4 regions of the Actinomadura sp. NTSP31 genome follow, and region 1 is predicted to be linked to each of the others. Evidence: riboswitches for the same ligand, from Rfam matches in the RefSeq annotation. Region 1 holds a riboswitch; each other region holds the start of a gene.
What was found. A riboswitch is a leader RNA that binds a small molecule or an ion and turns the genes downstream of it on or off. The one in region 1 is predicted to bind cyclic di-AMP.

Region 1 (7,465 bases):
CATCGGCGACCCGGCCACCGGACGCGCGCACGCCGCCGGCGTCCCGACCGGCCTCGGCGCCGACACCGTCGCCAGCGGCCCCGGCGACATGTTCGGCGTCATGCGGGCGGCCTACTTCCTGGAGCGCGCCCGCCCGGGCGGCGCCGGCACCTGGTTCACCACCGCGCAGGCCCTCCGCGCCGCGACCCTCGGCGGCGCCGAGACGGCCGGGCTCGCCGGCGTCACCGGGTCCCTGACGCCCGGCAAGCAGGCGGACCTGATCGTCCTGCGCACCGACAGCCTCGGGATGGCGGCGGCGCACGACCCGATCGCGGCCGTCGTCCTGTCCGCCGAGACGCGCCATGTCGACACGGTCATCGTCGGCGGCCGGGTCGTGAAGCGGGCCGGAGTGCTGCAAGGCCACGACGTTCCGTCCCTGCTGAGCGCGCTGGAGTCGGCGGCGGGCCGCCTCGCCGCCGCCTGACGCCGCCGGAAAATCCGGCGAGGACCGTCGGCGCCGCGTGGCATGCTGGCGGCGTGGAGTCCGAGATACGCGTCCGCATCGCCGACGACCTGCTGATGTTCCTGCCCGCCGCCCGCCGCGAACCGCTGCGCCGGGTGCCGTGGGACGGGACGTCGACGCTCGGGCACGTCGTGGAGTCGCTCGGAGTCCCGCTCCCCGAGGTCGGCCGGCTGACCGTCGGCGGCGAGCCCGCCGAGGCGTCCGCCCGCCCGTCCGCCGGCGACGAGGTCCGCGTGGACGCCGTGCCCCGCCCCCAGCCGGTCCCGCTGGAGCCCGGCCAGGAGGCGCCCCGCTTCCTGCTCGACGTCCACCTGGGCACGCTGGCGCGCCGGATGCGGCTCCTCGGCCTCGACACCGCCTACCACAACGACATGGACGACCCGGCGCTCGTCGTCCAGGCGAACGCGGAGCGCCGCGTCCTGCTCACCCAGGACCGCGGCCTCCTGCGCCGCCGCGCGCTCTGGTTCGGCGCCTACGTCCGCGGCTCCCGCCCCGACGACCAGCTCCGCGACCTCCTGGACCGCTTCGCGCCCGTCCTCAGCCCCTGGACGCGCTGCACCGCCTGCAACGGCGTCCTGCTCCCCGTCGACAAGCAGGAGGTCGAGCGGGACCTCGAAGCGGGCACCCGCCGCAGCTACGACGTCTACGGCCGCTGCGCCGACTGCGGCCAGGTGTACTGGCGCGGCGCCCACGGCGACCGCCTTGAGAAGATCGTCGAAGCGGCGACCCGTCAGGTCGAGGCGGCCCGCACCGGAACCGTCCGGGCGGAACCCGCCGTCTCAGAATGACCGGGCGGAACGGGAGGGGCTGGTCACCATCGGCGATCTGGTAGTCGTGGGCGCGGCGATCATCCGGGACGGGCGGCTGCTCGCCGCCCAGCGGGCCGAACCGCCGCACATGGCCGGCGGCTGGGAGCTGCCGGGCGGCAAGGTGGACCCGGGCGAGTCCGACGAGGACGCCGTGGTCCGCGAGTGCCACGAGGAGCTCGCGATCAAGATCCGCCCGCTCCGCCGCGTCGGCGGCGACTGGCGGCTGAGCGAGCGCGCCCTGCTGCGCGTCTGGACCGCCGAGATCGTCGAGGGCGAGCCGCAGGCCCTGGAGCATCTGGCCCTGCGCTGGCTCGCCCGCGACGATCTGTACGACGTGGCCTGGCTCCCCGGCGACCGCCCCGTCATCGCCGAACTGGAACCCGACCTGCGCTGAGGCGGCGGCTCCCTAGGAGATCCGGTTCGCGCCCGCGTAGTCGGACCGGGTGGACAGTTTGGAGATCTTCACCACATCGCCGGTCTGCGGGGCCTGCAGGAACTTGCCGTCGCCGACGTAGATGCCCATGTGGTGCAGGTTGCTGCCGAAGTACACCAGGTCGCCGGCGCGCAGCGAGCCGCGGGAGACCTTGCTGCCGAGCTGGTACAGGTCGCCGGTGTAGTGCGGCAGGCCCGACTTGCCGACCTGGGCGTAGGCCCAGACGACGAGGCCGGAGCAGTCGAAGGAGCTCGGGCCGGCGGCGCCCCAGACGTAGGGGCTGCCGAGCTTGGTGAGGGCCTTGCGGGCCATCTTCGCGGGCAGGTCCGAGCCCTTGATCGTGGCGGTGAGGCCGGACTTGGGGTCGGTGGTGTGGGTGGTGGTCAGCTTGTCGAGGCGCTTCACGACCTCGTCCACCTTGGCCTTGGCGGCCTTGCGCGCCGTCTGCACCTTGGCCTGGGCCTGCTTGACCTGCTCGGTGCGGTCCTGCGCGGCGCGCTGGGCGGCCTCGGCCTGGTCGACCTGCTTCTGCAGGGCGAGGACGGTGGTGGCCTGGTTCTGCTGGAGGTAGGCGGAGTCGGACAGGCTGTCGGCGCTGCCGCCGGAGCTGAAGATCGCGTCGGGCCCGCCGCTCATGTAGTTGGCGGCGGCCAGCTGGGCGAGCCGCTGCCGGGCGGGCGCGGTCTGCTTGACCAGCTGCTGCGCGTACTTGGCGGCGGCCTGCTCGGCCTTGACGGCGTGGCCGAGGTCGACGCGCGTCTTGTTGTACTGCTCGGTGAGCGTCTCCGCCTCGTCGTTCAGCTCTTTCAGGCTCTGCTTCAGGCCCTTCTCCGTGGTGGGGAGGGGACTGGGCGTGCCGGTGGCCGACGGTGCGGCGGCGGGGCCGAAGGGGGTCGCGGCGTGCGCGGCGACGGGCGCGGTGGCGCCGAGGCCGGCGACCAGCAGCACGCCGGCTGCCGCGGCGGGCGCGATGCGCCGCCGGGAACGGGGGTCCGGTGCCAAGCCGGTGTTCTCCTCTCCTTGCTCGCCTACCGGGTTAGCTGACGGGTTCGGGCCAGGAGTCGCCCTACGACGTGCGTCGATTCACCCCAGGGGGATGGGTCCCCGGTTCGTCCGCGGGTGGGTGCCGCGGTGGATTCGGCGGTCCGGCCGCAGCCCCGGGGGGTGGGGCTCCGGACGACCGGATCTCGGGAAGATTACAAAGGATGGGCAAAGATGGCCAATCGGGGCCGCTGGGAGCGACGGGACGGGCGGCTCGGAGCGGGTTGCGCCGTGCGGCAAGTAGAATGAAGGCAGCCGCGCGTCTGCGGCGACTCCCGAACTCTCACGCAAGGCGAGCCCGCATGCCCATCTCCACGCGCGACGACCTCCGGAACGTCGCGATCGTCGCCCATGTCGACCACGGCAAGACGACGCTGGTCGACGCCATGCTCTGGCAGTCAGGTGCCTTCCGCGAGAACCAGGACGTCGACGACCGCGTCATGGACTCCAACGACCTGGAGCGCGAGAAGGGCATCACCATTCTCGCCAAGAACACCGCCGTCCGGCACAACGGCATGACCATCAACATCATCGACACGCCCGGCCACGCCGACTTCGGCGGCGAGGTCGAGCGCGGCCTGTCCATGGTGGACGGCGTCGTCCTGCTGGTGGACGCCAGCGAGGGCCCGCTGCCGCAGACCCGGTTCGTGCTGCGCAAGGCCCTGGAGGCCAAGCTGCCGGTGATCCTGGTGGTGAACAAGACCGACCGTCCCGACGCCCGCATCGACGAGGTCGTGGACGAGACGTACGAGCTGTTCATGGACCTCGACGCCACCGAGGAGCAGATCGACTTCCCGATCGTGTACGCCTCGGGCCGGGCCGGGCGCGCGTCGCTGGCCAAGCCCGCCGACGGCGGCATGCCCGACAGCGAGGACCTGGAGCCGCTGTTCTCGGTGATCACCGAGACGATCCCGGCGCCGTCCTACGACCCGGACGCGCCGCTGCAGGCGCACGTGACGAACCTGGACGCCTCCAGCTACCTCGGCCGGATCGCGCTGTGCCGGGTGCACGCCGGGACGATCAAGAAGGGCCAGCAGGTCGCCTGGTGCCGGCACGACGGCAGCATCGAGAAGGTGCGGATCACCGAGCTGCTGATGACGGAGGCGCTGGCCCGCAAGCCCGCCGACGAGGCGGGGCCGGGCGACATCATCGCGATCGCCGGCATCCCGGAGATCATGATCGGCGACACCATCGCCGACGCGGAGGACCCGCGCCCGCTGCCGCTGATCACGGTGGACGAGCCGGCGATCTCCATGACGATCGGCACCAACACCGGCCCGCTGGCGGGCCGCGAGAAGGGCACCAAGGTCACCGCCCGGATGGTGAAGGACCGGCTCGACCGGGAGCTGGTCGGCAACGTGTCGATCAAGGTGCTGCCGACCGAGCGCCCGGACACCTGGGAGGTGCAGGGCCGCGGTGAGCTGGCCCTCGCGATCCTGGTGGAGAACATGCGCCGGGAGGGCTACGAGCTGACCGTCGGCAAGCCGCAGGTGGTCGCCAAGGAGATCGGCGGGAAGAAGCACGAGCCGGTCGAGCGGCTCACCGTCGACATCCCCGAGGAGCACCTCGGCGCGGTGACGCAGCTCATGGCGGTCCGCAAGGGCCGCATGGAGCACATGACCAACCACGGCACCGGCTGGATCCGGATGGAGTTCCTGGTCCCGGCGCGCGGCCTGATCGGGTTCCGCACCGAGTTCATGACCGAGACGCGCGGCACCGGCATGGCGCACCACGTGTTCGAGTCCTACGAGCCGTGGTTCGGCGAGCTGCGCACCCGGCCGTCCGGCTCGCTGGTCGCCGACCGGTCCGGCGCCGCGACCGCGTACGCGATCACGAACCTGCAGGAGCGCGGCACGTTCTTCGTCGGGCCGACCACCGAGGTGTACGAGGGCATGATCGTCGGGGAGAACTCGCGCTCCGACGACATGGACGTCAACATCACCAAGGAGAAGGCCAAGACCAACATCCGGTCCTCGACGTCCGACATCGCCGAGACGGTGACGCCGGCGCGCCTGCTGACGCTGGAGCAGTCGCTGGAGTTCTGCCGCGAGGACGAGTGCGTCGAGGTGACCCCCGCGGCCGTCCGGATCCGCAAGGTGGTGCTCGACGCCAAGGAGCGCGAGCGGACGCGCGCCCGCACCAAGCGCGCGGGCTGACGCCAGGAGCGCGAAAAGAGGCGGCCCCCCGGTTCCAGGAACCGGGGGGCCGCCGCTTTCGGTCGTGCTAGGCGAGCTGGACGGTGCCGGTCACGTCGGCGGCCAGGCGGAGCTGGTCGCCGTCGCGCAGCGGGGCCTCCACGCCGCGCGGGAGGCGCTCGCCGTTGACGAACGTCCCGTTGGTGGAGCCCTCGTCGCGGACCCACGCCGTCCCGGACGGGTCGAGCCAGACCGTGGAGTGGCGCCGCGACACGTTGTCGTACTGCGTGAACGTGGCGGCCACCGGCGACTGGCCGGCGTCGCGGCCGAGCACCAGGTGCTGCCCGACGGAGACCTTCAGCTCCCCGGTCGGGAACTGCATCCGCAGGACGGGCGTGCCCTTCTGCGGCAGCGGGCGCAGGCACGAGTCGCACTGCGCGGCGCCCGGGTTGCTGAGCACCGCCTCGCAGTACGGGCACATGAACGCCGTGCTGTCGGGCTGCTGCGGGTGCTGGTGGCCTCGCTGCTGGTCCGGCGGCAGCAGCGTCGCCTCCCGCCCGTGCGGCGGCGGCATCGGCGGCTGCTGTGGCGGCGGGCCGTACTGGTGGTCGCCCGGCCCGGGCTGCGGCATGTACTGGTCCGCCGGCGGGTACGGCTGCTGCTCGGGCTGCCGGTACTGGTCGGGCGGCGGCTGGTGCTGCGGCGGCGCGCCCCACTGGTCCGGCTGCTGCTGCTGCTGCGGTTGCTGCTGCTGCGGCGGCGGCATCGACCAGGGGTCCTGCTGCTGCGGCGGCTGCCCGTGCTGCGGGGCGCCGTGCTGCGGCTGCGGAGGCTGCTGCTGCGGCGTGGGCGGCGGGCTCCACTGGTCCGGTTGCTGCTGCTGCGGCGGGCCCCACGCGTCCGGCTGCTGCGGCGGCGGGCCCCACTGGTCCTGCGGCGGCGCGCCGTGCTGCGGCGGGGGACCGCCGTGCTGGGGAGCGCCGTGCTGAGGGGCACCGTGCTGGGGCGCCCCGTGCTGGGGAGCGCCGTACTGCGGAGCGTCGTGCTGCGGTGGCTGCTGGTAGTCGTGCTGGGGCGGCTGCTGGTACGGCTGGCCGTGCTGCGGCGGGGGGCCACCGTGCTGAGGAGCGCCGTGCTGAGGGGCACCGTGCTGGGGCGGGCCCTGGTCGTAGCCGCCGGGACCGGCCCGGTGGCCGCCCCCCGGGCGCGCCAGATTGGCGCCGCAGCTCAGGCAGAGCAGATCGCCCTGCTGGTACGGCTCGTCACAGACAGGACAGTTCAAGGTCGCCATGACACATCCCCCGAGCGCACCCCGGCGCGTTCGAGCCTCGACGTGAGGTGCTCCATGTCACCCCTTCGCGGGATCCCGATGTAGTACACCCGCCTTCCCTCCGGCCCTTCGTCCACGGACACCTGTACTCGGGGCCCTGCGTGTTCCCTAGTCTTACCGATGCCGGCCGGTGCCCCGTACCGCTCCCGCCCCAGAGGGGAGAGCGGGACGACGCGCTGGTTCGCCGACCCCCTCCAGAGTAGAGAGCCGTCTTCCGGGTGTCGCCCCCTCGGGTTGAGGCGGTCGACGTACGGCCCCGCCATCACGGCATCGCAGAGGCCGAGGATCTCGCGCGACCCCCGGACCCGCGAAAGCCGTGAGTAGACATATCCGCTGTACACCAATATGTCCAATGGCATCGTCTCACGCCGGGAGTCGCGCCATGCGCCGATCCCCCGCAGCAGGGCGGCGAGGGCGGCGGGCTGCTGGAACGGCTCCCCGCCGGAGATCGTCACCCCGTGCAGCGGTCCCGGAAGCGACTCCAGCCAGCCGAGAACGGCCTCGACCGGCACGGCCCTGGCCGGGTCCGCGTCCCAGGTGTCGCGCGAGAGGCAGCCGTTGCAGTGCAGTGTGCAGCCCTGCGTCCAGATGCCCGCGCGGGTGCCGGGGCCGAGTGTGGTCACCGGATAGTGCGCCTTGGCGAGCAGCAGCGCGGGAGCCCCCTCGGGGGGCGGGGCGGGGGCGTCGGCGGTCACTGGATGTCCAGATGGACGATGCCGCCCTCGCGCCGGATCCCCCACACGGTGATCCGTTCGTCGGGGATCAGCTCCCGGTCGAACAGCGCGCGCGCCAGCGGGTTGACGAAGTGCGACTCCAGCGCCATGCCGATGCCGCGGCCGCCCTTGTCCAGCTCGGCGGTGCACCACTCGCGCAGCGTCAGCAGCGCGTCGTCCTTCACCGTCAGCATGAGCCGGTGCTCGTCGGCGACCCGCTTGCAGATGTTCGCGAACTGCAGGTCGAAGATCTTGTGCGCGGCGTCGCCGGAGATGAAGTCGAACACCACGATGTTGTCGCCGAACCGGTTGAGCAGCTCCGGCCGGTTCAGCACCTCGGTGAAGTGCGCGGCGACCGCGTCCTTGATCCGCTGCTCGACCTCGAAGTAGGACATCCCGGGTGTGATGTTGCGCACCCGGTCCCCGGCGAGGACCGGGACGGCCTCCAGCATGCCCGGCTCCCGGCCCGGCACGAACATCCCGAGGTTCGAGGTGAAGATCA
Region 2 (7,465 bases), on a different contig from region 1:
GTCGGCGAAGCGGTCGTGCAGCGCCTGGTGCAGCGGCTGGTCCCAGATGGCCCAGAGGTAGGCCATCAGGGCACCCGCCCAGACCAGCACCATCCCGTAGGCGAAGTACTGCCACACCATCACGGCCAGCACGAGGAAGAAGAAGACGCCGATCTGGTAGGCGACGTGGGTGATGGCGGCCCGCCACACGGCCTGCGTCGTCGTCAGCGGGTTCCCGGCGGGACGGGCCTGGACGACACCGATGCCCAAGAAGCGCTTGCCGAGTGTCCGGCCCCACATGGACAGCTGTACGGCCTCGTAAATGAACGGCAATACCGACAGGACCGCGAACAGCGTGAAGATGATGGGCCAGTTCCAGATGCCGCCCTCGTCCTCCGTCTTGCTGCCGGGCTTGCCCAGCCCGAACGCGCCGATCGTGATGGGAAGGACGAGCGCGAACCCGAAGACCGCGACGAGCGCGTTGTCGATGAGCCGGGCCCCCGCGCGCCGCATGATGGGCGCCAGCGGCATGTCCCCGCCGGAGGCGCCGCCGTACTGGTCGTAGGCCGGCTGCTCATAGGACTCGTACGACGGCTGCTGCCACTGGTCCTGCTGCGGGTTCTGCCACTGCTGCTGGTGGGACGGAGGCTGCTGCTGTTGCTGCCACTGCTGCGCGGGCGGTTGGGCCTGCCCCTGCCGCTCGGGCTGCTGCCATTGCGGGGAACCCTGGTACGGGGGCGGCGGTCCGTACGAACCCTGCCCCTGCGGCGGCTGGTAGGGCCGCCCGCGGTTGGGGGAATCACTCATCTGGGTCAGTCCTCCAGGCGAAGCAACATCCGGGTGTTTCCCAACGTATTGGGCTTGACCCTGTCGAGGTCCAAGAACTCTGCAACGCCTTCGTCGTAGGAGCGGAGGAGTTCCTCGTACACCTCTGGCGCCACCGGAGTACCGAGGATCTGCTGGAAACCATGGCGCGCGAAGAACTCCACTTCGAAGGTAAGACAGAACACCCGCCGGACGCCGAGTTCCCGCGCGGTCTCCAGGAGCCGCGCGACGATGCGGTGCCCGATCCCGCGGCCGCCGTACCCCTTGTCGACGGCGACCGAGCGGACCTCCGCCAGGTCCTCCCACATCACGTGGAGGGCCCCGCACGCCACGATGGGGCCGGCCTCCCCGGGGCCCGCGCCCTCGACGTCCTCGGCGACCCAGTACTCCTGGACGTCCTCGTACAGCTTCACCGTGGACTTCTTGAGCAGGCGTCGCCCCGACCCGGCGTACAGATCGACCAGCCTGCGGATCCCCTGAACGTCGGCGGTACGGGCACGCCTGATCACGACTTCCACAAACAGGCGAGGTTACCGAACACCCCGCCCGTTCCCTGCCACCGGCGGCCGTGCCGGACCCACCGCACCGCACTGGCCCCAGATTTCCCGCCGGCCCGCCAAGGGCCGTCAAACCCGGCGTTAACCCCGCGCACCGTCCGCCACGACCTGCGAATTCGCATGTTCTGGTTGGCATCCCCTGGCGGTTCCGTTAGTGTCCCGCTCTGACGTCGGCCTTCCGTGAAACGGAGGCCGCACCGCCGAGTCCACGGGCCGCAGCCGGCGCCCCGAGGAGCCGGGGACCCACTTTCGGAGCGTTCGGGGGACCGCCCCCGCCGATGCCGTCTGGGGTGAATCCGCAGCCGCGTGGACCCATATCCGCGCGCGGTAGCGGACGGGCTGCTCCGGCCCGAACCCGTCAGCTAACTCGGTAGGCGGACAAGGAGAGGAGATTTGGTGCGGACGGCTCGTTTCCGCGTCCGGGCGCTCACGATCGCCGGCGCGCTCACCGCCCTTTCCATCACACCCCACGTGGTGGCCCCCCATTCGTTCCCCATCGCGCACGCGGACCCCGACCCGTCGGCCAAGGAGCTGAAGGACCAGGCGGTCAAGCTCGCGGACCAGCTGGAGCAGCTCACCGAGCAGTACAACGGCCTGAAGGTGAAGCTGCAGCAGTCGCAGCGGGCGGCGAAGGTCGCCGCCACCAACGCCACGCGCCAGCAGAAGTCCCTGGAGGGCCTGCGCGAGAAGGTCGGCGCCCTGGCCGCCACCAGCTACATGCAGGGCGGCACCGACCCCACGGTCTCGTTCATCTCCGCCCAGGACCCGCAGGCCGTTCTGGACCAGGCCGCGACGCTCAACTACTTCGCCACCCAGGACAGCACCCAGGTCCTCGGCCTCATGCAGGCGATGCAGTCCGCCCAGCGCGCGCGCAAGTCCGCGGAGGAGCGCACCCAGCAGGTGACGCAGCTGAAGACGCAGCTCACCGAGCAGAAGAAGAAGGTCACCTCCGCCTACGAGAAGGTCCGCGGCAAGGCCGTCAAGAAGGACCCGGCCCTGCTGGCGAAGCTGCCCGTCATCGGCGACGGCAAGGCCGCGCAGGCGCTGCGGTACGCGATGGCCAAGCTCGGCAGCCCGTACGTCTGGGGCGCGGCGGGCCCGACCACGTTCGACTGCTCGGGCCTGACGATGTGGGCCTACAAGCAGGTCGGCATCAACCTGCCGCACTACACCGGCAGCCAGTGGAACGCCGGGACCCACGTCTCGGAGAGCCAGATGAGGCCGGGCGACCTGATCTTCTTCTACTCCGACCTGCACCACATGGGGATGTACGTCGGCGGCGGCAAGATGATCCACGCTCCCCATACCGGCGACGTGGTCCGCATAGCGTCCCTGTCCGGCCGCCCCATAGCCGGCGTAGTCCGAGTCGCGTAACCCCCCGCCAACAACCGCGACCCCGCAGGACCGCAACGGAAACGCGTCCTAACCCGAGCCCGGGCGGACCTGAGCGTTGCGATCGCATGCGAAGCCAGATTCGAGCTTGCGAGAATCTGATCGCGCAGCGAGCCCCCAGGGCGAGTCGGAGCGATGCTGCGATCGCCGCTTTGCCCGCCGAAGGGAGGCCCCCCAGGGCCGACCGCCAAGGGCAAAGCAATGAACTCGTCCCGCGGCGGCGCTTCTGCCAGGGACCTACCTGTCAGGGGTTCGGCGCCGCCGCTGCGGGGTCGGACGAGTTCGCATCGCTGGACTTGCTTCCGGTCGGGCTGGTTTCCGGGTGACGCCCGCCGTCCCCTGACGGGCGTCGTCGAGTCGCGCTACTAGATGAGCTGCCTGCGGGCCGCCCACACCACGGCCTCGATAGGGGTGTTGACCTCCAGCCGGTCGCAGATGTTGCGCAACCGGCGGCGCAGTGTTCGTGCACTCAGTTCCAGCTTGCGCGCCGCCACATCAGCGGTGACACCGCTGGCGATCTGGGAGAGCAACCTGATCTCCTCGTCGCTCAGCCCGAAATCGAGTGTGGCTGTTTCCACTCCGTCCTCCCTCGTCCGTGGTTGATGACCGCGGGGATGCAGCCGTCCGCTGCACAGGCACGGGTTGGGCCTCGATCTGCATGCGTTGGGTTGCCGGGTCCGGAGCCTTCCGGACTAGATCATCGGTTCGGTTCCTTTGCTGTCTCGCGAAGCTTGGCCGGAGGTGGCCGTTAGGCCGATTGCGGGGGCTTGCGGGGGAACTCCGGGTGACGATTCACTCGTTGGCCACGTTGGCAGGGGCGGGTCTGGCTCGCCGTTCCGAACCCGTCCTTCCTCCCTGGACTCACCGGATCTCGCCGCGGACGAAGATCGTGAATCGTTTCAAGCTACGCTTCGGCTCGGAACGCTAGGCGGCCGGATCCGGCCCGTCAAGCGCTGGTTACGTGCTATCTGTGCCCGGATGGTCGCATTGCGTGACCGGGTTTTCGGGGATTGACACAGGAAAGCCCAACTACCTGGGGAAACACCACCGGGGCGGACGAGGAGCGACTTGCCACAGACCAGTATCCGCGAGGTCGCGAGGCGTGCCGGGGTCTCAGTTGGGACCGTTTCGAATGTCCTAAACCGGCCAGATCTCGTGGCCGAAGCTACCCGTGACCGTGTCCGCGCGGCGATCGAGGAGCTCGGTTTCGTCCGGAACGAGTCGGCGCGCCGGCTCCGGACGGGCCCCGACCGCACCGCGGGCGAGTTCGGCGACGAGCCGCGCCGGCTGTTCGGCGTCGTCGTCGAGGACCTCACCAATCCCTACGCGGCCGACGTGGCGCGCGGCGCCGAGGAGGCGTTGAACGCGGCGGGCCACGACGCCCTCTGGCTGTCCAGTGACCATTCCGCCGCCAAGGAGGCCCGGTCGCTGGAACTGCTGGACGAGCAGCACGCCGCGGGCGCCCTGATCGTCCCGGTCGGGCTGGGTCCGGCCGGGATGCGGCGGCTGCGCGCCGCCGGGTTGAGCGTCGTTCTGATGGATCGGGACGTCTCCGACGCGTGCGCCGTGCATGTCGACCACGTCGCGGGAGGAGAACTGGCCGCCGCGCATCTGCTCGGCATCGGGCGCGAGCGGATCGCGTTCGTCACCGGCGCGCCGGAGCCGCAGCCCTGCGTCGAGCGCCGCGACGGCGCGGCCCGCACGCTCGTGGAGGCCGGTCTGGGGAAGCCGCCCGTGCTGGTCCAGGAGGCGCTGAGCCCGACCGAGGGCCGGCGCGCGGCGCGGCGCGTCCTGGACATGTCGCCGCCGCCGGACGGGGTGTTCTGCGCGAACGACCTGCTGGCCATCGGGCTGATCAACGAGCTGACCCGGCTCGGCGCGCGGGTCCCGGCCGACATCGCGGTGGTCGGCTACGACGACATCGAGCTGGCCGCCAGCGCCGCGGTGCCGCTGACCACGGTCAAGCAGCCGCGCCGGGCGCTCGGCTGGGAGGCCGCGGAGCTGGCCATGGCCGAGATCCGGGAGGGCACGTCGCACCAGCACCGCCAGGTGGTCCTCGCTCCGGAGCTGGTCGTCCGCGAATCGGCCTGAGCCTCGTCACTATTGACATCACGTCTCAATTTCGGATGACTTGCCCTATGACGGACACCCAGGATCAGGTGGCGCGGACATCGGGGCAGGACGCGGACGCGGCGGCGATCCTCGGGTTCGACCCGTCAGATCCGGCATTCCGCGCCGACCCCTACGCGCACTACCGGAGCCTCGCGGCGGGCGGCAGGCTGCGGCAGACGGCCGTGGGCCTGTGGGTGAGCACGTCCTACGAACTGTGCGAGCAGGCGCTGCGCGACCCGCGGTTCGGGCACCGGCCCGAGGGCGGCGGCCTGTGGCGGGAGGCGCCGCAGCGGAACCGCTCGTTCCTGACGATGGACCCTCCGGACCACACGCGGCTGCGCCGGCTGGTCAGCAAGGCGTTCACACCCCGGCTGGTCGAGCGGCTGCGGCCGCGCGTCGAGGCGCTGGTGGACGAGCTGCTCGACGGCGTGTCCGGCGAGGTCGACCTGATCTCGGCGCTGGCGTACCCGCTGCCCGTCATCGTGATCAGCGAGATGCTGGGCGTCCCGCCGCGCGACCGGGACCTGTTCAAGGGCTGGTCGGACGCCCTCGCCCGCGGTCTCGACCCGGACTTCCTGCTGCCGGAGGCGGAGATCGCGCTGCGCGACGAGGCGCGCGCGGAGTTCGCCGCCTACTTCCGCGAGCTGGCCGCCGAGCGCCGCGCGGAGCCGCGCGACGACCTGCTGAGCGCGCTGGTGGGCGTCTCGGACGGCGGCGACGTCCTGTCGGAGGAGGAGCTGCTCGCGACGTGCGTGCTGCTGCTCGTCGCGGGCCACGAGACGACCGTCAACCTGATCGGGAACGGCGCGCTGGCGCTGCTGCGGCATCCGGAGCAGCTCGCGGTGTTCCGGGAGCACCCGGAGAACGCCGCGGCGGCCGTGGAGGAGCTGCTCCGCTACGACCCGCCCGTCCAGCTGACGCTGCGGGCCGCGCTGGAGGACGCCGAGCTGGGCGGCACCGTGATCGAGCGGGGACGGCTCGTCCTGCTGCTGACCGGCGCCGCCAACAGGGACCCGTCAGCGTTCACCGACCCCGACCGGCTCGCCCTGCTGCGGTACGCCGAGGGCCGGGACGCGCCGCGCCACCTGTCGTTCGGGCACGGCGTCCACTTCTGCCTCGGCGCGCCGCTGGCCCGGCTGGAGGGCCGGATCGCGCTGAAGAAGCTCTTCGAGCGCGATGTGGCCCTCGCGGCCGGGGACGCCGACCTGGTGTACCGCGACAACCTCGTCCTGCGCGGGCTGCGCGACCTGCCGGTGACTATTCGGGCTTGACCAGCGGGAACAGGATCGTGTCGCGGATGCCCTTGCCGGTGAACGCCATGATCATCCGGTCGATGCCGGCGCCCATCCCGCCGGTCGGCGGCATCGCGTACTCCAGCGCGCGCAGGAAGTCCTCGTCCAGCTGCATCGCCTCGGGGTCGCCGCCCGCCGCGAGCAGCGACTGCTCGGTGAGCCGGCGGCGCTGCTCGACCGGGTCGACCAGCTCGGAGTAGGCGGTGCCGAGCTCGGTGCCGAAGCCGATCAGGTCCCACTTCTCGGTGAGCAACGGCTCCGCGCGGTGCTGGCGGGTCAGCGGCGAGGTCTCCAGCGGGTAGTCCATGACGAACGTCGGCTGGACGAGGGTGTGCTCGATCAGCTCCTCGAAGATCTCCTGGACGAGCTTGCCCTGCCCCCACTTGGGATCCCAGGTGATGCCGCGGGCGTCGGCGAGCTTGCGGACGGTCTCGATCGGCGTGTGCGGGGTGATCTCCTCGCCGAGCGCCTCCGACACCGACCCGTACAGGGTGATCCGCGGCCATTCGGGCAGGCCGAGGTCGATCTCGACGCCGTCGTGGACGACCACGGACGTGCCGAGGGCGGCGACGACCGCCTTCTGGTACATCCGCTGGGTCAGGTCGGCCATGTCGTTGTAGTCGAGGTACGTCCCGTACGCCTCGAGCATCGTGAACTCGGGGTTGTGGGTCGAGTCGGCGCCCTCGTTCCGGAAGTTCCGGTTGATCTCGAAGACCTTCTCGATGCCGCCGACGACGAGCCGCTTGAGGTACAGCTCGATCGCGATCCGCAGGTACAGCTCCATGTCGTAGGCGTTGATGTGCGTCCGGAACGGGCGCGCCGCGGCCCCGCCGTGGATCGGCTGCAGCATCGGGGTCTCGACCTCGAGGTACCCCTCCTCGTGCCAGAAGTCGCGGACGGCGCGCACGGTGGCGCTGCGGATCCGCGCCATCTTCCGGGCCTCGTCGTTGACGATCAGGTCGACGTAGCGCTGCCGCACCCGGGCCTCGGGGTCGGTGAGGCCGGCGTGCTTCTCCGGCAGCGGCCGCAGGCACTTGGAGGTGATCGCGAACCGGTCCGCCATGATCGACAGCTCGCCGCGCTTGGAGGTGATCACCTCGCCCTCGACGCCGACGTGGTCGCCGAGGTCGACCTCGCGCTTCCAGAAGTCGAGCTGCTCCTGGCCGACCCTGGCGAGCGACAGCATGATCTGGAGGTCGCCGGAGCCGTCCCGGATGGTGGCGAAGCACAGCTTGCCGCCGTTGCGGACCAGCATGACGCGACCGGTGACGCCGACCCTCTCGCCGGTCTCGGTGCCCGGCTCCAGGT
Region 3 (7,465 bases), on a different contig from region 1:
ACCAGCCGCAGGTCGGGCCCCGCGTTCTCCGCCCGGTAGGTCACCACCACCGAGAGCGCGGGCGGCGGGCCCGCCAGCAGGTAGTCCATGAACTCGAGCGTCTGCTCGTCCGCCCAGTGCGCGTCCTCCACCACCAGCACCGCCCGGCCGAGCGCCGCGAACACCTCGGCCAGCCCGCGGAAGATCCGGTGCCGTTCGGCGGCCCGGTCGCCGAGCGGTTGCGGCGCGGGCGGCAGCACGTCCTCCAGCTCCGGCAGCAGTGGCCGCAGGGCGCCCGCGACACGCGACAGCTCCGCCCCGGCCAGCGCCGGACCCGCGTCGCGCAGGACCTCGACGATCGGGCCCAGCGGGAACGGCTCGCGGATCGAGCGGCACGTGCCGGTCAGCACCCGTACGCCGCGCAGCTCCGGGCGGGCGGCCATCTCCGCCACCAGCCGCGTCTTGCCGATGCCGGCCTCGCCCGTTATCACCACCGCCGCGGGGGCCCGGTGGACCGCGGCCAGCAGCCGCGCCATCTCGGCGTCCCGTCCCACCAGCAAGGGCGACACGATCCGCCCCACGGTCGACCGACCGTCCACACTCATAGGCCGCGCATCCGCTCTCCGACGCGTATCTCATGGCTTGGACTGCACCAACGGCCCCGTTGCCTCATTAAACCCCCACAAGATTGTTTACGCCATGCCGAATCGATCTTCGAATTCTCGTGCCGGCGGGGCCGCCAGATGCTCGGCGATGACCAGGAAGGCGATCGGGAACGGCGGCGCCGCAGGATCTCCACTCGGCGTGCCGTCGACGGAGTCGGCGCTGGTCCGAGTGATGTCGAGCCCCCGGGCGAGGTCGCGGGCCGTGAGCATCGTTGCGGCCTCCAACCGCGCCAGGGTGGCGGCCAGGGGTTTGCGGGGTGGGCGGCCGGCAGCGCCGCACAACCCCACCAGCCGCTCGGTGCCCGCGACCTGCTCGGTGAGGCGGGATCGGGAACGCCGACGTGCAGCGCCAGCAGCCGCCCCAGCATCTCGCGTGCCTCGGCTGGGCGCAGCACGTCCAGATCCAGCAGCCGACCGCCCAGCCCGGGCAGCGCGTGCTGGGACGTCACCACCACCGGAAGCAGCTCGGTGACGCCGCTGTCGGTGACGAGTTCGGGGTTCAAGTTCCTGACGGCGCGACCCGGGACGCGAAAAGGGCGGCATCCCGAGTGGGATGCCGCCCTTTTCGTTCATTCGTTACCCGAGGGGCTTGGGGGTGCCCTTCTTGCCGGCGCCGTGGCCCCAGGACAGGACCTGGTACTTGACGCCCTTGAGGTGGCCGACCGAGGTGCCGGTGTCGTACTTGCTGCTCGGCTTGTGGCCGTCGACCAGGTGACGGAAGGTGTAGGTGTCCAGGTCGAGCATGACACCGCGGTGCGAGGGCTCGCCGGGGCCGCGGTCGCCGACAAAGCCGGTGACGCTGCGGCCGTTGTAGGTGACCTTGACCTTGGTGTTCATGGGCCAGCTGGGGCTGGCGAACAGGCCCTTTTGCATCGGCTTGCCGCTGGCGGGGGCGCCGGTGTCACCGTTCACACCCGAGCCGTCGTCCCAGAAGTAGGACGCGGTGGTGCTGCCCGACAGCACGCCGCGGGTCTTGGTCGCGGCCTTGCCGGCGGTGTGGCCGGTGGTGTGGCCGGTGGTGTGGTGCCCGGTCGCCTGCTGGGAGGTGGTGTGGTGCGCCATCGGCTGGTCCGCCGGGGCGCCGTGGGCGCTCTCGACCGCCACGCCCGCGACCAGCAGGCCCGCCAGGGCGGTACCGGTCAGGGCGGACAGGGCGGTGTCGATGGCTCGCTGCTGCATGTGCATCCTTCGCTCGGTGGTCCAGGCACCGGGGGGTCACGCCGCTCAGGGCATGAGGAGTCACACCGTTCGGGCGTGACGGGGTCCGGTGCGCGGCACGCGGTCGTGATCGCGCGGGGGGAGGAAGGGGGGAAGCACCACTGGACGGTGCGGGAAGAAAGGGGGAGGGCGGGGGGCCGTGGTGCGGCCCCGCCGGGGTTACCGGTATTCGGGGTAGCCGTAGCCGGCGACGGTGGAGGTGTCGCGGACCTTTTCCTTGACGGCGTTGCCGGTGTTGCCCTCGATGGTGTTGATGGTGCCGTCGTGGTTGTCCTTCACCACGATGCCGACGTGGTCGATGCCCTTGATGCCGCCGCCGTTCCAGGCGAAGAACACCACGGCGCCGGGCTTGGCGGTCTGCCCGAAGCGGCCGGTCTTTTTGAACCACTGGGCGTGGCTGACGGTGTAGGCGTCAGCGCCCATGCCCTTGGCGCCGGTGTTCTGGCCCAGCCAGGACACGAACATGTCGCACCAGGACTGGCCCTTGTAGACCGAGGCGCTCTTGGCACCGATCCGGTGGGCGTTGAGCTGACCCAGCGAGGAATCGACGTACCAGTCGTTGAACTTGCTGTTACCCGAGGCGTCCTCGTGCGTCCCGACCTGGGTACGCGCCAGCTTGATCACGTCCTGCGCCGAAGCACCGGCCTTACCGCTGCTGGCACCGGCCGCAGCGCCCTCGGCGCCCTTGGTGTCGGCCTTGGAGACGGCGGCGACGTGCACGGTGTTCGCGGGCTGCGCGGGCTTGGTGTCGGCGTGCGCCGCCGGGGTGAGGGAGGCGATGCCGAACGCGCCGGCCACAGACAGCACGGCGCCGGCGGCGACACGGGTGCCGATGCGCTTGGTCAGATCGAAGGTGGGAGCGGTCATGAGAAGGGTTCTCCTGAGGTTCTTCCAGTCCGCCTACCGGGTTAGCTGTCGGGTTCGGGCGTGGAAGTGGCCCTACCGTCACCCCGCGCATGCGGGGGTGCGGATTCACCCCGGTGTTTCGGTGGGTCCCCGGCTCCGCGTGGCCTTTGAAGATCGGCGCTGTGTGCGGACTCGGCGGCGGACGTGCCTTGATCGGCCGTCCTGATGATCAGGGACTCGATGCGCCCTTCGTCAGATCGAAGCGGGCGCCCCGGACGGGCTTCCCCGTCGGTCACACATCCACAACAGGTTCAACCCACCCCATATTTCGTCAAGCCCACCCCAAACCACAGGCCCACCAGCAAAGACAACCCAAAACCCCCACCACGCGGGGGCTCACGGCCAGTCCGCCGGCACCAAAAAAAGTTCGGATGATCTCGCGCCTGGAGGGATGCGGGGCCTCCGGCGGGTCAATCCGGGGGGCCGTATCGCCCGGTACGCCGGTCGTCGTGGTGGTAGGTGGACCACTGCGGGCCCGCGGCTTTACCTGCGGTTGCCCACGCAAACAGGTAACCCTCGCGGGTGGAGACAACAAGATCGGTTTTACCATCGCCGTCCAGATCCCCCGCGGACGGGGACCAGATCGTCCAGCCGCCGGTGAACAGCGGGAACCCGGCGGCCTGCCCGGACCCTCCGAAGGCGTGCAAAGTGGATGTGTCGCCGCCGCCGACGACCTCGGCGCGGCCGTCGCCGGTGACGTCCACGATGATCGGCGAGCCGAGGAAGGCCAGGCCCGTGCGGCGCTGCGGGAAGCCTGGCACGGGCAGGGCCGTGGCGGCGTCGTAGCCGCGCTGGTAGTTGCCGATCGGCTGCCCGCTGCCGGGGAACAGCAGCGCGGCGACCAGGGACGCGGCCCCCGATCCGCCCTCGGTGTAGCCCAGCCGGTTCAGCGGCCCGAACCGGCCGAAGGCCCCGGAGGTGGTGAAGGAGAGCGGGACGTCGGCGGGCAGATGGCCGCCGAGCACGGCGGACGGGTCCAGGGCGGGGTTGGCGAGCGGGCCGAAGTCGCGCAGGATCTTGCCGGTGCCGGAGATCAGGTAGGTGGGGCCGAACGACGGACCCGTGGCCACTTCGTCCTTGCCGTCGCCGTCCACGTCGGCCGTCACGGGCTGGTTGACGCCCTCGGTGATGAACTCCTGGGCGCTCCCGTAGAAGGTCATGACCGATGACAGCCGGACGGGCCAGCCCGGCACGGGCGTCCCGTCCGCGTGGAAGGCGAAGGCGTAGTTGGCGCCGTAGAACTGCTCTCCGCCGCCCTTGCTGTCCGACAGCTGGGAGCGGAGGACGATCTCGGGCTTCCCGTCGCCGTCGAGGTCGGCGACGGCGGGGGTGCCGGGCAGCTTGTGGTCGTCGATCCGGATGTACCCGGCGGGCGGTCCGTTGCCCGCGCGCACTTCGATCGGCCAGCCGGGCAGGTCGGAGCCGTCCGGGCGCCAGGCGTGGACGCGCCCGTCCCAGCCCGTCTGGACGACGTCGAGGCGCCCGTCGCCGTCGAGGTCCACCAGGACCGGCGAGGCGGTCGCGCCCCGCACGGGCAGCCTGGTGTACTCCAGGGCGGGACGCGGGACGGGTGGCGGCACCACCCCGGCGTCGAGGGTCTTCGGCCAGCCGGGCAGGAGCCGCCCGGAGGCGTCGAAGGCATAGGTGCGGCCTGTGGTGCTGGTCACGACCACCTCCCGGCGGCCGTCGTGGAACAGGTCCCCGATCGCGACCGGTGCCACGACCGGCTCATGACCGGGGTCGATGCCGGGGTAGGTGCGCTGCGGGACGGTCGGCAGCGTCGTGGCGGGCCAGCCGGGCAGCTCCTTGCCGGACGCGCCGTCGAGGGCGTGCACGCGGCCGTCGCCGTCGGCGTAGACGATCGCCTTCCGGCCCTGGAGCTCGGTGATCGCGGGCTGGCTTTCGTTGCCGACGCCGAGCTTCTTGGGGAATCCGGCGCGCAGGGCGGCATCGTGGTGGACGGCGATCGCGCGCCGCTCCTCCGCCATCCGGCCGGAGGCGTCCCATACGCGCAGCCGCAGCGTGACCGTGTACTGCTCGCTGGCCGACAGCGCCTTGTCGTCCGACAGTTTGTACGGCTTGTTCCACACCGATTCCGGGACCCGCGACAGGTCGAGCGTGCCGATCCGCCCGTCGTGGGGTGAGGTGCCCGAACCGGAACCGGCCTCCGTGAAGGCGCCGTCGGACGGCTCGATGCCCGGCGCCCACTCCAGCTCGTACCGGTAGCCGGACGACCGTGGCGCGGCGACATACCCGGTGACATCGACGGATTTCGTGGTCGTCGGATCGTAAAGCGCGTACCAGTCGGGGCCGGTGATCGAGCCGACGGGCGGGATGGCGCCGTCCTTCACCGCCTGCATGGCCTTGGCGACGTTGGGCCGTCCGTACCCGTACTGCCGGTCCCATCCGGGTTTGCCGGGCCAGGGCAGGGACGGGTCGTCGATGTCGGAGGCGGTCGCGCGCAGCACCTGGACGGCCTCCTCGTTCGTGAGCGGCCGGCCCGCCTGGATCCCGTAGGACAGCAGCAGCCCGAACACCCCGCCGGTCGTCGGCGTCGACTCCGACGTCGAACCGCCCTGGGTGGCCACGGAGAACATCGCCTTGGCGCCGAACGACGTCTGGCCCGAGCGCGTCCGGTAGGTGGTCGTCAGCGTGTTGGCCAGCGGGTCCGGCACCCCTTTGCTGTTCGGGACGAGGCCGTTGCCCGGGACGACGTGCGGCCAGAACATGCCGCCCTGGTGATCGGTGGAGTCGAAGTCGTTGCTGGCCTCGACCATGACGACGCCGTCCCGCCACAGCTTCTCGACGGTCTGCCGCATGTAGGCGGAGTAGCCGAGGTCGGCGGTGGTGCTGACGATCACCTTCGCGCCCATGTGCGCGGCGTACAGCCACGCCTGCGCCAGGTCGTCCGTCCGGTCGAGGGCCTCCTGGCCCGCGCGGACGGGCAGGATCCGGCAGCGGGGGCACACCCCGGCGCCCTGCACGCCGTTGTCGGTCTGCGCGGCCAGCGTCTTCATCTGGCCGTTGGCGTGCCCGTACGTGGAGTCGTAGGTGGCGGGGTCGTTCTGGTGCTCGTAGAAGTCCCAGCCGGAGACGTCGTCGGTGAAGCCGTTGCCGTCGTCGTCCTTGCCGTTGGAGAAGGCGACGATCAGGTCCTCGGGGTCGACGCGCCCGTTGCCGTTGGTGTCCTTGACGCGCGGGTCCTGGGCGTAGTCGGCGGCGGTGACCGCTCCGTCGCCGTCCTTGTCGTAGGCGGAGGAACCGTCCGGCTTGGGCAGCTCGCCGGTGTTCAGGAACACCTTGTCGGCCAGTTCGGCGGCGTCGCCGTTGTGCCAGTTGACGCCGCCCTCGACATAGGCGATGACGACGTCCGGCGATCCGGTGGTGTACTCGCGCCACGCCTTGTCGACCGACATCCCGGACGCGTTCTCGGGGTCCTTGGCGTTCGGCGCGCACTTCGGCAGGAACGAGTACAGGGCGTGCTGCTCGCCGTTGACGCCGTTCCCGCATCCCTGCACCTCGGCGCGGGCGTAGTCGGGATCATTCGGCGGCGACGCGGGGAACCCGCCCTCGGCGAACGCGGCGGGCCCCCAGGCGAGCAGTCCCGCCACCAGCATCCCGATCACCGGCCGCACGCGCATACCAGGCTCCCGACGTCACCACGGGCACGGAACCTGAATGTCCCTCGCATTCTCTTCGCGGCCTAGTCACCGCATTGACAATGTCACCTCCCGGTCACCGCACATGGGCGCACGTCCGCTCAGGCGTCGCGCGTGCGCAGCAGGACGGTGGCGGCGAGGAGGGCGGCGGCGGCCCAGCCGGCCAGCACCGCGAGGCCCTTCCAGGGGGAGATGGGCAGGTCGGCGAGGTCGGTGGTGGCCTGGACGGCCAGCCCGGCGGGCATCGGGGCGATCTTCTCCAGGCGGCGCTGCCAGACCGGATCGCCGATCACGTGGATGACGATCGGGAAGAGGTACAGCAGGCCGAGGACGGCGCCGATGGCGGCGGCGGAGTCCCGGACGGCGGTCGCGACCCCCAGGGCGAGCAGCGCGACCAGCACCAGGTAGAGGACGGACCCCACGGCGGCGCGCAGCGTCGGGCCGTCGGCGAGCGAGATCGGCGGGTGGCCGCTCGCGGCGGTGAACCCGTTCCCGGGCAGGACGAGCCGTCCGGCCAGCAGGGACGCCGGGACCGCGGCGGCCCCGGCGAGCAGCACGGTGCCGGCGAGGACCGCGCCCTTGGCGGCGAGGACGGTGCCGCGGCGCGGCACCGCGGTGAATGTGGTCCGGATCATCCCGGTTCCGTACTCGTTGCCGATGGCCAGGACGGCCAGGATCGCGACGGCGGCCTGGCCGAGCACCACCCCGGTCAGGCTGAGCCGCGTGGCGTCCGAGGCGCAGTCGGGCGGAGCGCAGCGGGCGGAGCCGTCCGCTCCGGCGCCGAGCGCGACCGTCAGCGCGACCGCGGCGAGCAGCAGCCAGACCGGGCCGGCCTCGGTGCGGAACTTCGTCCACTCCGCGTGCAGGGCCCGCTGGAAGGGCAGGGCCCGCTGGAAGGGCAGGGCCCGCTGGAAGGGCAGGGGCTGCGTCATGCGTCCCTCCGGCGGAGCAGATGGGCGGCGGCGCCGAGCGCGACGGCGGTGAAGGCGCACAGGACGGCGAAGCCCGCCCACGGCGGCAGCGGGAAGTAGCCCGAGG
Region 4 (7,465 bases), on a different contig from region 1:
GCCGCATGACCTCCAGGCCCATGTAGGCGCGGGTGAGGCGGTCGCGCAGCAGCGGGTCGTCGATGGCGCCGGTGCGGCGGGCGAGGTCGAGCACGCCCTCGAACTCGCGGCGGAACCCGACCTGCTGGCCGAGGGTGGCGACGCCGCGCTCGAAGCCGAGCGTGGCCATCGCGATCTTCCAGCCCTCGCCGGGCGCGCCGACGATGTTGCCGGCATCGGTGCGGGCGCCGTCGAAGAAGACCTCGTTGAACTCCGAGGTGCCGGTGAGCTGGACGATCGGCCGGATGTCGACGCCGTCCTGCTTCATCGGGACGAGCAGGTAGGACAGGCCGTGGTGGCGGGACGAGCCGGGCTCGGTGCGGCAGACGACGAAGCACCAGTCCGATTCGAGGGCGTTGGACGTCCAGACCTTCTGCCCGTCGATCGTCCAGTGGTCGCCGGCGAGCGCGGCGCGGGTCTGCACGTTGGCGAGGTCGGAGCCGGCGTTGGGCTCGGAGTAGCCCTGGCACCACAGCTCCTCGACCGCGACGATCGGCGGCAGGAAGCGGGCCCGCTGCTCGTCGGTGCCGAACGCGATGATCGTGGGGCCGAGCAGGTTCTCGCCGATGTGGCCGACGCGCGCCGGGGCGTCGGCGAGCGCGTACTCCTCGTTGAAGATCACCTGCTGCCGGACGGTGGCGCCGCGGCCGCCGTGCTCCTCGGGCCAGCCGACGCACGTCCAGCCCGCCGCGGCCATGTGCCGTTCCCAGGCCAGCCGCTCCTCGAACGCCTCGTGCTCGCGGCCGGGCCCGCCGAGCCCGCGCGCGTGCGCGAACCCGCCCGACAGGTTGGCCTCCAGCCAGCCGCGGACCTCGGCGCGGAACTCCCGGTCCGCCGGGGACTCGTTCTGCTTCACGCCGCGACTCTACCAAACAGTTGTTAGAAAGAATCGGCCTCCAGGGCCGGTTCCGCTTCAGCCGCCCGCCCGGCCGCCCGCGCGCGCTCGGGCGCGGGCAGGGCGGACCGCTCCTTGGCGGCGGGCTCCCGCACCCCCGGGAGGTCGCGGTGGAGCAGGTCGAACAGCCGGTCCCAGCGGGCGAGCACCGCGTCCGGGTGGAAGCGCTGCACCGACGCGCGCGCCTCGGCGCCGAGCTCGCAGCACAGCTCCGGGTCCTCGATCAGCCGTTGCAGGGCCCGCGCGAACGCGGCCGTGTCGCCCGGCTCCACCAGCAGGCCGCCCGTCTCCCCGCCCCGCTCGCCGAGCAGCATGCGGACGCCCGGTGCGCAGTCGAACGCCACCGTCGGCAACCCGTAGGCCATCGCCTCCATCACCGACATGGGCACGCCTTCGGCCCGCGACGGCAGCGCGAACACCGACGCCTCGACCAGCGCCTCCTCGACGTCGGCGACCACGCCCCGGAACTCGACCGTGCCGTACAGACCGGCGGCGGCCGCCTGCTCGCGCAGCGCCTCCTCGTCCGGGCCGTCGCCGTAGATGTGCAGCCGCCAGTCCGGATGGCGCTCGTGCACCCGCTGCCACGCCTCCAGCAGCAGGTCGACGCCCTTCTCGTAGGAGAGGCGTCCCACGCAGGCGACCGCCGGGAGATTGAGGGTCGGATAGACGGCCGGGGTCACGTGCAGCGCGTTCGGGACGTGGCCGGCGTTGGTCATGCCGTCCCTGGCCCACGCGTCGGCGTCCTCCTGGGTCAGCGTGAGGAACCGGTCGACGTGCGCGAAATGCCGCTTCACCCGCTCGTACCGCGTGGACTTGCGCGTCGCCTTGTAGGACTCGTGGCTCATGCCGACGACCCGCATCCCCGAGGTGTCGGCGCGCCGGACCCACTCCATCGCCCACACCTGCGGCACGATCACGACGGCGCCCGGACGGGCCGCGGCGAACATCCGCGTCAGGCGGGCGGCGCCGCGCCGCTGGACGGCCGCGCGCCACACGTCGCGTCCGCGCGCCGCCATGTTCAGCCGGTCCCTCAGCCTGCCGGGCCGCCACTCCAGAACCGGCGGGCGGAAGGTGTCGTGCAGGACCTCCACCGCGTAGGAGCCGTCGCGGCCGTGGTGGTGCCCCACCGCCGCTCGCGTGATCCCGACGAGGGTGACGCGGTCGCCGCGTCCGGCCAGCATCCGCGCCATGTGGTGCGCCCAGCGCTGCAGGCCCCCCATCTCGTCGACGTTGTTGCAGACGATGAAGACGTCGCGCGGCGCGCGGTCAGCGGTTCCGGTGGGAACCATGGGCGCTCCTTTCTCCGAAGTAACGGTCCACCACCGCGCGCGCGGCGGTTCCGCGGTCGTGCTCGCCGAACCGCTCGGCGAAGGCACGGCGCCGCGCGGCGTGCGCGGACCCGGCGGCGTCCAGGTCCGCGAGCGCGGCGATGAGCTCGTCCTCGGTCCGCGTGACCGGACCGGGCGCGTGCAGTTCGAGGTCGAAGTAGCCGTCGGCGTGCTCGCCGTCCTCCGGCAGGTGCAGCACGATCGGCCGGTCCAGCAGCGCGTAGTCGAACATGATCGATGAATGGTCGGTGACCAGGGCGTCGGCGAGCAGGAGGAGGAGCGTCACGTCCGGCACTCCCCCGACGTCCCGCATGGCCCGCGCGGCGGACGGCGGCAGGTTCGCCCGGCACAGGTAGTGCGGGCGGACGAGCAGGACGATCTCGTCCCCGAGCTCGCGGGCGAACCGCGCCGGGTCCACGGGCGGCTCCATCCGCCTGACGGGCCGGCCCTTCGGCCCGGTCCTGAACGTCGGCGCGTACAGCACGGCGCGGCGTCCGTCGTCCAGGCCGAGGGAGCGGCGCAGCGCGTCGACCTCGGCGGCCAGCTCGTCGTCCCCGCCGACCCCGGTGACCAGCGGGTCGTTGCGCGGGTAGCCCGCCGGCAGCAGCTCGGCCCGGACGCCGAGCCCGCTGGCGAGGGTGTCCACGTCGTGGTCGGAGCGGACGAGGAAGCAGTCGAAGCGATCCACCATCCGCGCGAGCCGGGTCCGCTCCGACGCGGGGCCGCTCTTCAGCCGGGGCTGGTCGAGGCCCATCAGCTTGTACGCCGACCCGTGCCAGGTCTGGATGTAGGTCGTCTCGGGGCGCTTGCGCAGGTCCGCCGGATAGCCCTGGTTGTCGATCCAGAACCGCGCCCGCGCCAGGGCCAGGTGGTAGCGCCAGGAACCGCGTCTCACCAGCGTCGCGTCGGACGGGAACCCGTCCGTGGACGACGCGTACGACCAGACCGCCTCGACGGGGCGGCCCGAGCGGCGCAGCTCCCGGTAGATGTACTTCGGGTTGTCGGAGAACTGCCGGCCGAGGTGGCTCTCGAACACCACCAGGTCCTTGCGGACGGGCAGCCGGGTCAGCACCCGGTTGAACACCACCGCCTTGGTCCGGCCCGAGGTCAGCGTACGGCGCACGGACCTCTCCAGCCGGCGCGCCCGCCGCCGGCCGAGCCGCGCCGGCGGGCTGGCGGCCGCGCGCGCGACGGCCCCGGCGGCACGCCGCCTCCTCGGGTCGCCGGTCCGGAGCGTGAACGCCAGATGCCCGCCCTCGGTGACGTAGGAGCACAGCGTGTCCCCCGCGAGGCGCGTCAGCCGGGGCCGGACTGGCAGCCCGACCCCGGCGAGGTCCGGCGCGCCGGGCCCGGCGGGCGGCCCCGGCCGGGTGATCATCTCCTCGCCGTCCGCCGTCACGCGGAGCCGGACGTCCCACACCCGGTCGGCGAACCCGAGCGGCCGGATCCGGGCGCTCGGATCGAACCGGGCACGCCACGCCAGCCGGTCGCCCTCGTGGACGATCTCGGCGGGCACCCGGACCCGGCGGGCGCCGCGGCGCCGGTCGCGGAACTCCAGCGACGCCGCCAGCTCCGCGCCGGGCGGGATCCGGCCCAGCGGGTTCAGCACGTGCCCGGCCATGTGCGCGCGTCCGCCGCGCATTTCCAGCCGCGTCACGGTGGCGGCCGGCCGCAGTTCCTTGAGCGGGCACAGATGGAAGCCGAAGTCGGTGACGTCCAGGACGCGGCGGCCGAGGTCGCCGCGCGGCGGGCCCGCGCCCCAGAAGATCCGCCCGTCCCGCTCCACCAGCGGCGCGTGCAGCTCGCACCCCCTGTCCGGGAGGTACTCGGCCGCGGCGAGCGCTCCGGCCTGGTCGCCCTCCTTGATCAGGTAGGCGGCGATCGCGGGCAGCGGGTTCGCGGCCTCGAACACCACCGGGTCCAGCCCGGCCAGGTAGCCGGCGGCCAGATCCAGGAACCGGGCCCGGTAGACCGGGTCGCGGTCGCGCAGCTCGCGCAGGTAGAGCAGCAGGTCGTGATTGACGAACTTGACGTCCTTGGCGTGCTTCAGCCCGTCCGCGCCGCGCAGCTCGAACAGCATGTCGATGCGCCGGTGGATCTCCAGCCGGTCGGCGAAGTTGTGCAGCTCGTCCCGCCGGTTGGAGATCGTCGGCATCACCGTCCGGTCTCGGACCAGCCAGTTGTAGACCCGGTGCGGGATCAGGGCCGTGCGTCGCGCCGCCAAGTAGGCCTCGGCGCTGAACAGCAAATCCTCGTAGTGCAGCCGCTCGACGAACCGGAGCGCGCCGTCCTCCAGGAAGTCCCGCCGGTAGAGCTTGTTGGTCGACAGCGTGTCGTAGAGCAGGTCGGGGTTCTCCTCCAGCGACCCGTACACCGTGCTCCGCTGGTACAGCCACGGATACCAGGGTCGGACCCGGTCCTTGGCGTTCTCGGGCAGGTCCAGGAAGACCCGGTCGCAGCGCCCGGAGACCAGGTCCGCGCCGCTCTCCTGCGCGGCCGAGAGCAGGTTGAGGCAGGCGTGCGGGTCGAGCAGGTCGTCGCTGTCGAGGAACATCACGTACCGGCCGTCCGAGCGTTCGACGCCGACGTTGCGCGGCCGGCCGCAGCCCCCGGAGTTGACCGGCAGGTGCACCGCCCGGACCCGGCCGGGGTGCGCGGCGGCGAGCCGGTCGGCGGCCTCCCCGGTGGCGTCGGTGCTCGCGTCGTCGACGACCACGGTCTCGACGCCGCCCAGCGACTGCGCCAGCGACGAGGCGACCGCCCGCGGCAGCCGCCGGGCGTCGTTGTAGGCGATCACCACCACGCTGACATCCGGGCGCACCCGCATGGGCCATCCCCTTCCGCTCCTCGGCGTGCAGGGATTCCTTTCCCGCAAGGAGGCGTCAAGGGCCAACTCTGATCAAAAGCTGTCAATGCTTAGCATTACCCGACAGGACCCGGCAGATCACCCGGGAACGCCAAAGGCGCCCGGCCGGAACCGGGCGCCTTCTTTCCGCACGAAACGATCTTTTCCGCGCGGTGGCGACGATCAGGACTTGGCGTAGTCCGGGTATCCGTAGCCGACGACTTCGGACTTGTCGCGGACCTTCTCCTGGACGGCATTGCCGGTGTTGCCCTCGACCGTGCTGATCGTCCCGTTGCCGTTGTCCTTGACGACGAGGCCGACGTGGTCGATGCCGTCGATCCCGCCGCGGGACCCGTTCTGCCAGTCGAAGAACACGACCGCGCCCGGGCGGGCCTTCGTGCCCCACTTGCCCTCGTCCTTGAACCAACTGGCGTGCTGGACGGTGTAGGCGTCCCAGCCCATGTTCCGCACGCCGGTCTGCGCGCTGAGCCAGGAGACGAACATGTCGCACCACTCGGCGCCCTTGTAGTCGCCGACGCTGCCGCCGTCGCGCCGGGCGGTCACCGCGGCGTGCGGGGTGGAGGCGTACCAGTCCGCGTACTTGGTGGACCCGTTCCGGCCCTCCTCCACGCCGACCTGCGACTTCGCCAGCTTGATCACGGTCGACGCGGCGACCGTGCCCGCCTTGCGCGCCGAGCGCCCGGACTCGGACCGCTCGGACTTGACGTGCTCGGACCTGCCGGCGACCGCCCCCTCGCGGCTGACCGCGGCGGCGGCCTGCGCGGGGGTCTCGGCGGACGCGGTGTCCCCGCTCAGGGGGTTGAAGATCGCGAGCCCGACCGCCCCGGCCATCACACCCGCCACGGCGACGCCCACGGCCCGGTCCTCGGGGCTCATGCGGGCGAGCGCGGCGCGGGGGGCGGCGCCGTTCAGGCGCAGCGCGCTCAGTCGGGGGGCGATGTTCTCGAAAAGACGATCGAAACGACCGGTCATGCAGGGAATCTCCTTGTCTCCCATGACGCCTACCGGGTTAGCTGACGGATTCGGGCATGGAAGAGCCCTACGGCGCGTACTGACGGACGCGCCGATTCACCCCTGGAACCTTGGGTCCCCGGCTCCGTCCGGTCGGGTGGACCTGGACGGACTCGGCCTCGCACCGCGGAACGCGGTGCCGGATATTCGGATGTATCTCAGCGACTGATCTCGAGGAGGGCGCGCATCGTGTGGCGCGCGTCGCGTGCGGAGCCCGCTCCGCGACCCTCGGCCGCGCATGGAAGCGGCCGGCGTGCAACGCATGGAACGCGCTGCGTGATTCGGGAAAGAAGGTACCAATGCTCAGCGGAAAAGCAAACCAGGAGCAAAAGGATCTTTTGCCTGGTCAGCACCCCTCCGCGAGATGATCGAGCACCCCCGGGCGCGCGGTCTCTGCGATCTTTCTCCGGGGCGCCGGAAACCCTTATGGGAAGGGCGATGCCGATAACCGCCGCGAGCGCCCGAAAAGGTAAAATGATCAAATGGCGCCGGGCGGACTCGGTCGCCCGGACCCGGACCGGCGCGCGTCGCAGATCACACCGGCCCCGCCTTCCCGAGCCGGTGTGCTGTGCATCACCCCCGGCCGCCGGCCGGCCCCGACCAGGGGGATGGTCACTCCACGTGCAGGGCGAACATCGTGGTGTCGTCGGCCGCCCGGTCGTGCTCCATCCGCGCGAGCACCTCGTCCAGCGCCAGCTCCGGCCCCGCCGAGGAATCCCGCAGAATGCCGGTGAGCCGCGCTATCCGCTCGTCCAGATCGGCGTCGCGGCGCTCGACCAGGCCGTCGGTGTAAAGGAAGATCAGATCCCCCGGCCGCAGTTCCGTGGAGATCGTCTTGTACTCCCAGTCCGGCAGGGCGCCGAGCAGCGGGTCGCGATGGACCTCCAGCGGCTCGGCGTGGCCGTCCCGCACCAGGATCGGCGGCAGGTGCCCGGCGCACGTCCATTCCATGACGTGCCGGTCCGGCCGGTAATGCCCCACGAGGGCGGTGCCCGTCGCCGGCGGGTCCATGCTGCCGACCAGCTCGTTCAGCCAGCCCACCAGCCGCCCCGCCGGCTCGCCCGTGCACGACAGGCCCAGCAGCCCGTTGCGGCTGCGCGCCATGGCGGCCGCGGCCGGCAGGCCGTGCCCCGCCGCGTCCCCGATCGCGAACAGCGCCCGGCCGTCCGGCATCACCCGGGTGGCGAACCAGTCGCCGCCGATCCGCGCCGTGCTCTCGGCCGCCAGCGCGCGGATCGCCACGCGCAGCCCGGGCAGCTGCCCGACCTCCTCCTCGTCCGGCAGGATCGCCCGGCGCAGCGTCACCGCCACCTTGCGCTCCTGGGC

Region 2: another riboswitch for cyclic di-AMP. It lies ahead of ACA514_RS15565 (NlpC/P60 family protein); the one in region 1 lies ahead of ACA514_RS28980 (NlpC/P60 family protein).
Region 3: another riboswitch for cyclic di-AMP. It lies ahead of ACA514_RS21790 (CHAP domain-containing protein); the one in region 1 lies ahead of ACA514_RS28980 (NlpC/P60 family protein).
Region 4: another riboswitch for cyclic di-AMP. It lies ahead of ACA514_RS17545 (CHAP domain-containing protein); the one in region 1 lies ahead of ACA514_RS28980 (NlpC/P60 family protein).

The regions. Positions count from the first base shown of each region.
Region 1 covers NZ_JBGNUT010000019.1:19,270-26,734, forward strand. The annotation lists gene ACA514_RS28965 (amidohydrolase family protein) at 1-463, shown strand, start outside; gene ACA514_RS28970 (Mut7-C RNAse domain-containing protein) at 517-1,290, shown strand; gene ACA514_RS28975 ((deoxy)nucleoside triphosphate pyrophosphohydrolase) at 1,337-1,705, shown strand; gene ACA514_RS28980 (NlpC/P60 family protein) at 1,718-2,746, opposite strand; cyclic di-AMP (ydaO/yuaA leader) riboswitch at 2,754-2,880, opposite strand; gene typA (translational GTPase TypA) at 3,088-4,941, shown strand; gene ACA514_RS28990 (FHA domain-containing protein) at 5,009-5,494, opposite strand; gene ACA514_RS28995 (hypothetical protein) at 5,480-6,295, shown strand; gene ACA514_RS29000 (4Fe-4S single cluster domain-containing protein) at 6,199-6,990, opposite strand; gene ACA514_RS29005 (AAA family ATPase) at 6,942-7,465, opposite strand, start outside.
Region 2 covers NZ_JBGNUT010000008.1:57,243-64,707, reverse strand. The annotation lists gene ACA514_RS15575 (RDD family protein) at 1-786, opposite strand, end outside; gene ACA514_RS15570 (amino-acid N-acetyltransferase) at 792-1,322, opposite strand; cyclic di-AMP (ydaO/yuaA leader) riboswitch at 1,563-1,754, shown strand; gene ACA514_RS15565 (NlpC/P60 family protein) at 1,758-2,735, shown strand; gene ACA514_RS15560 (LuxR C-terminal-related transcriptional regulator) at 3,119-3,388, opposite strand; gene ACA514_RS15555 (LacI family DNA-binding transcriptional regulator) at 3,822-4,844, shown strand; gene ACA514_RS15550 (cytochrome P450) at 4,892-6,136, shown strand; gene lysX (bifunctional lysylphosphatidylglycerol synthetase/lysine--tRNA ligase LysX) at 6,123-7,465, opposite strand, start outside.
Region 3 covers NZ_JBGNUT010000012.1:184,285-191,749, forward strand. The annotation lists gene ACA514_RS21775 (AAA family ATPase) at 1-533, opposite strand, end outside; gene ACA514_RS21780 (hypothetical protein) at 672-869, opposite strand; gene ACA514_RS21785 (hypothetical protein) at 1,221-1,823, opposite strand; gene ACA514_RS21790 (CHAP domain-containing protein) at 2,022-2,729, opposite strand; cyclic di-AMP (ydaO/yuaA leader) riboswitch at 2,746-2,898, opposite strand; gene ACA514_RS21795 (FG-GAP-like repeat-containing protein) at 3,179-6,409, opposite strand; gene ACA514_RS21800 (ABC transporter permease) at 6,529-7,359, opposite strand; gene ACA514_RS21805 (hypothetical protein) at 7,356-7,465, opposite strand, start outside.
Region 4 covers NZ_JBGNUT010000009.1:135,021-142,485, forward strand. The annotation lists gene ACA514_RS17530 (acyl-CoA dehydrogenase family protein) at 1-895, opposite strand, end outside; gene ACA514_RS17535 (glycosyltransferase) at 919-2,223, opposite strand; gene ACA514_RS17540 (CDP-glycerol glycerophosphotransferase family protein) at 2,201-5,089, opposite strand; gene ACA514_RS17545 (CHAP domain-containing protein) at 5,291-6,100, opposite strand; cyclic di-AMP (ydaO/yuaA leader) riboswitch at 6,111-6,268, opposite strand; gene ACA514_RS17550 (PP2C family protein-serine/threonine phosphatase) at 6,752-7,465, opposite strand, start outside.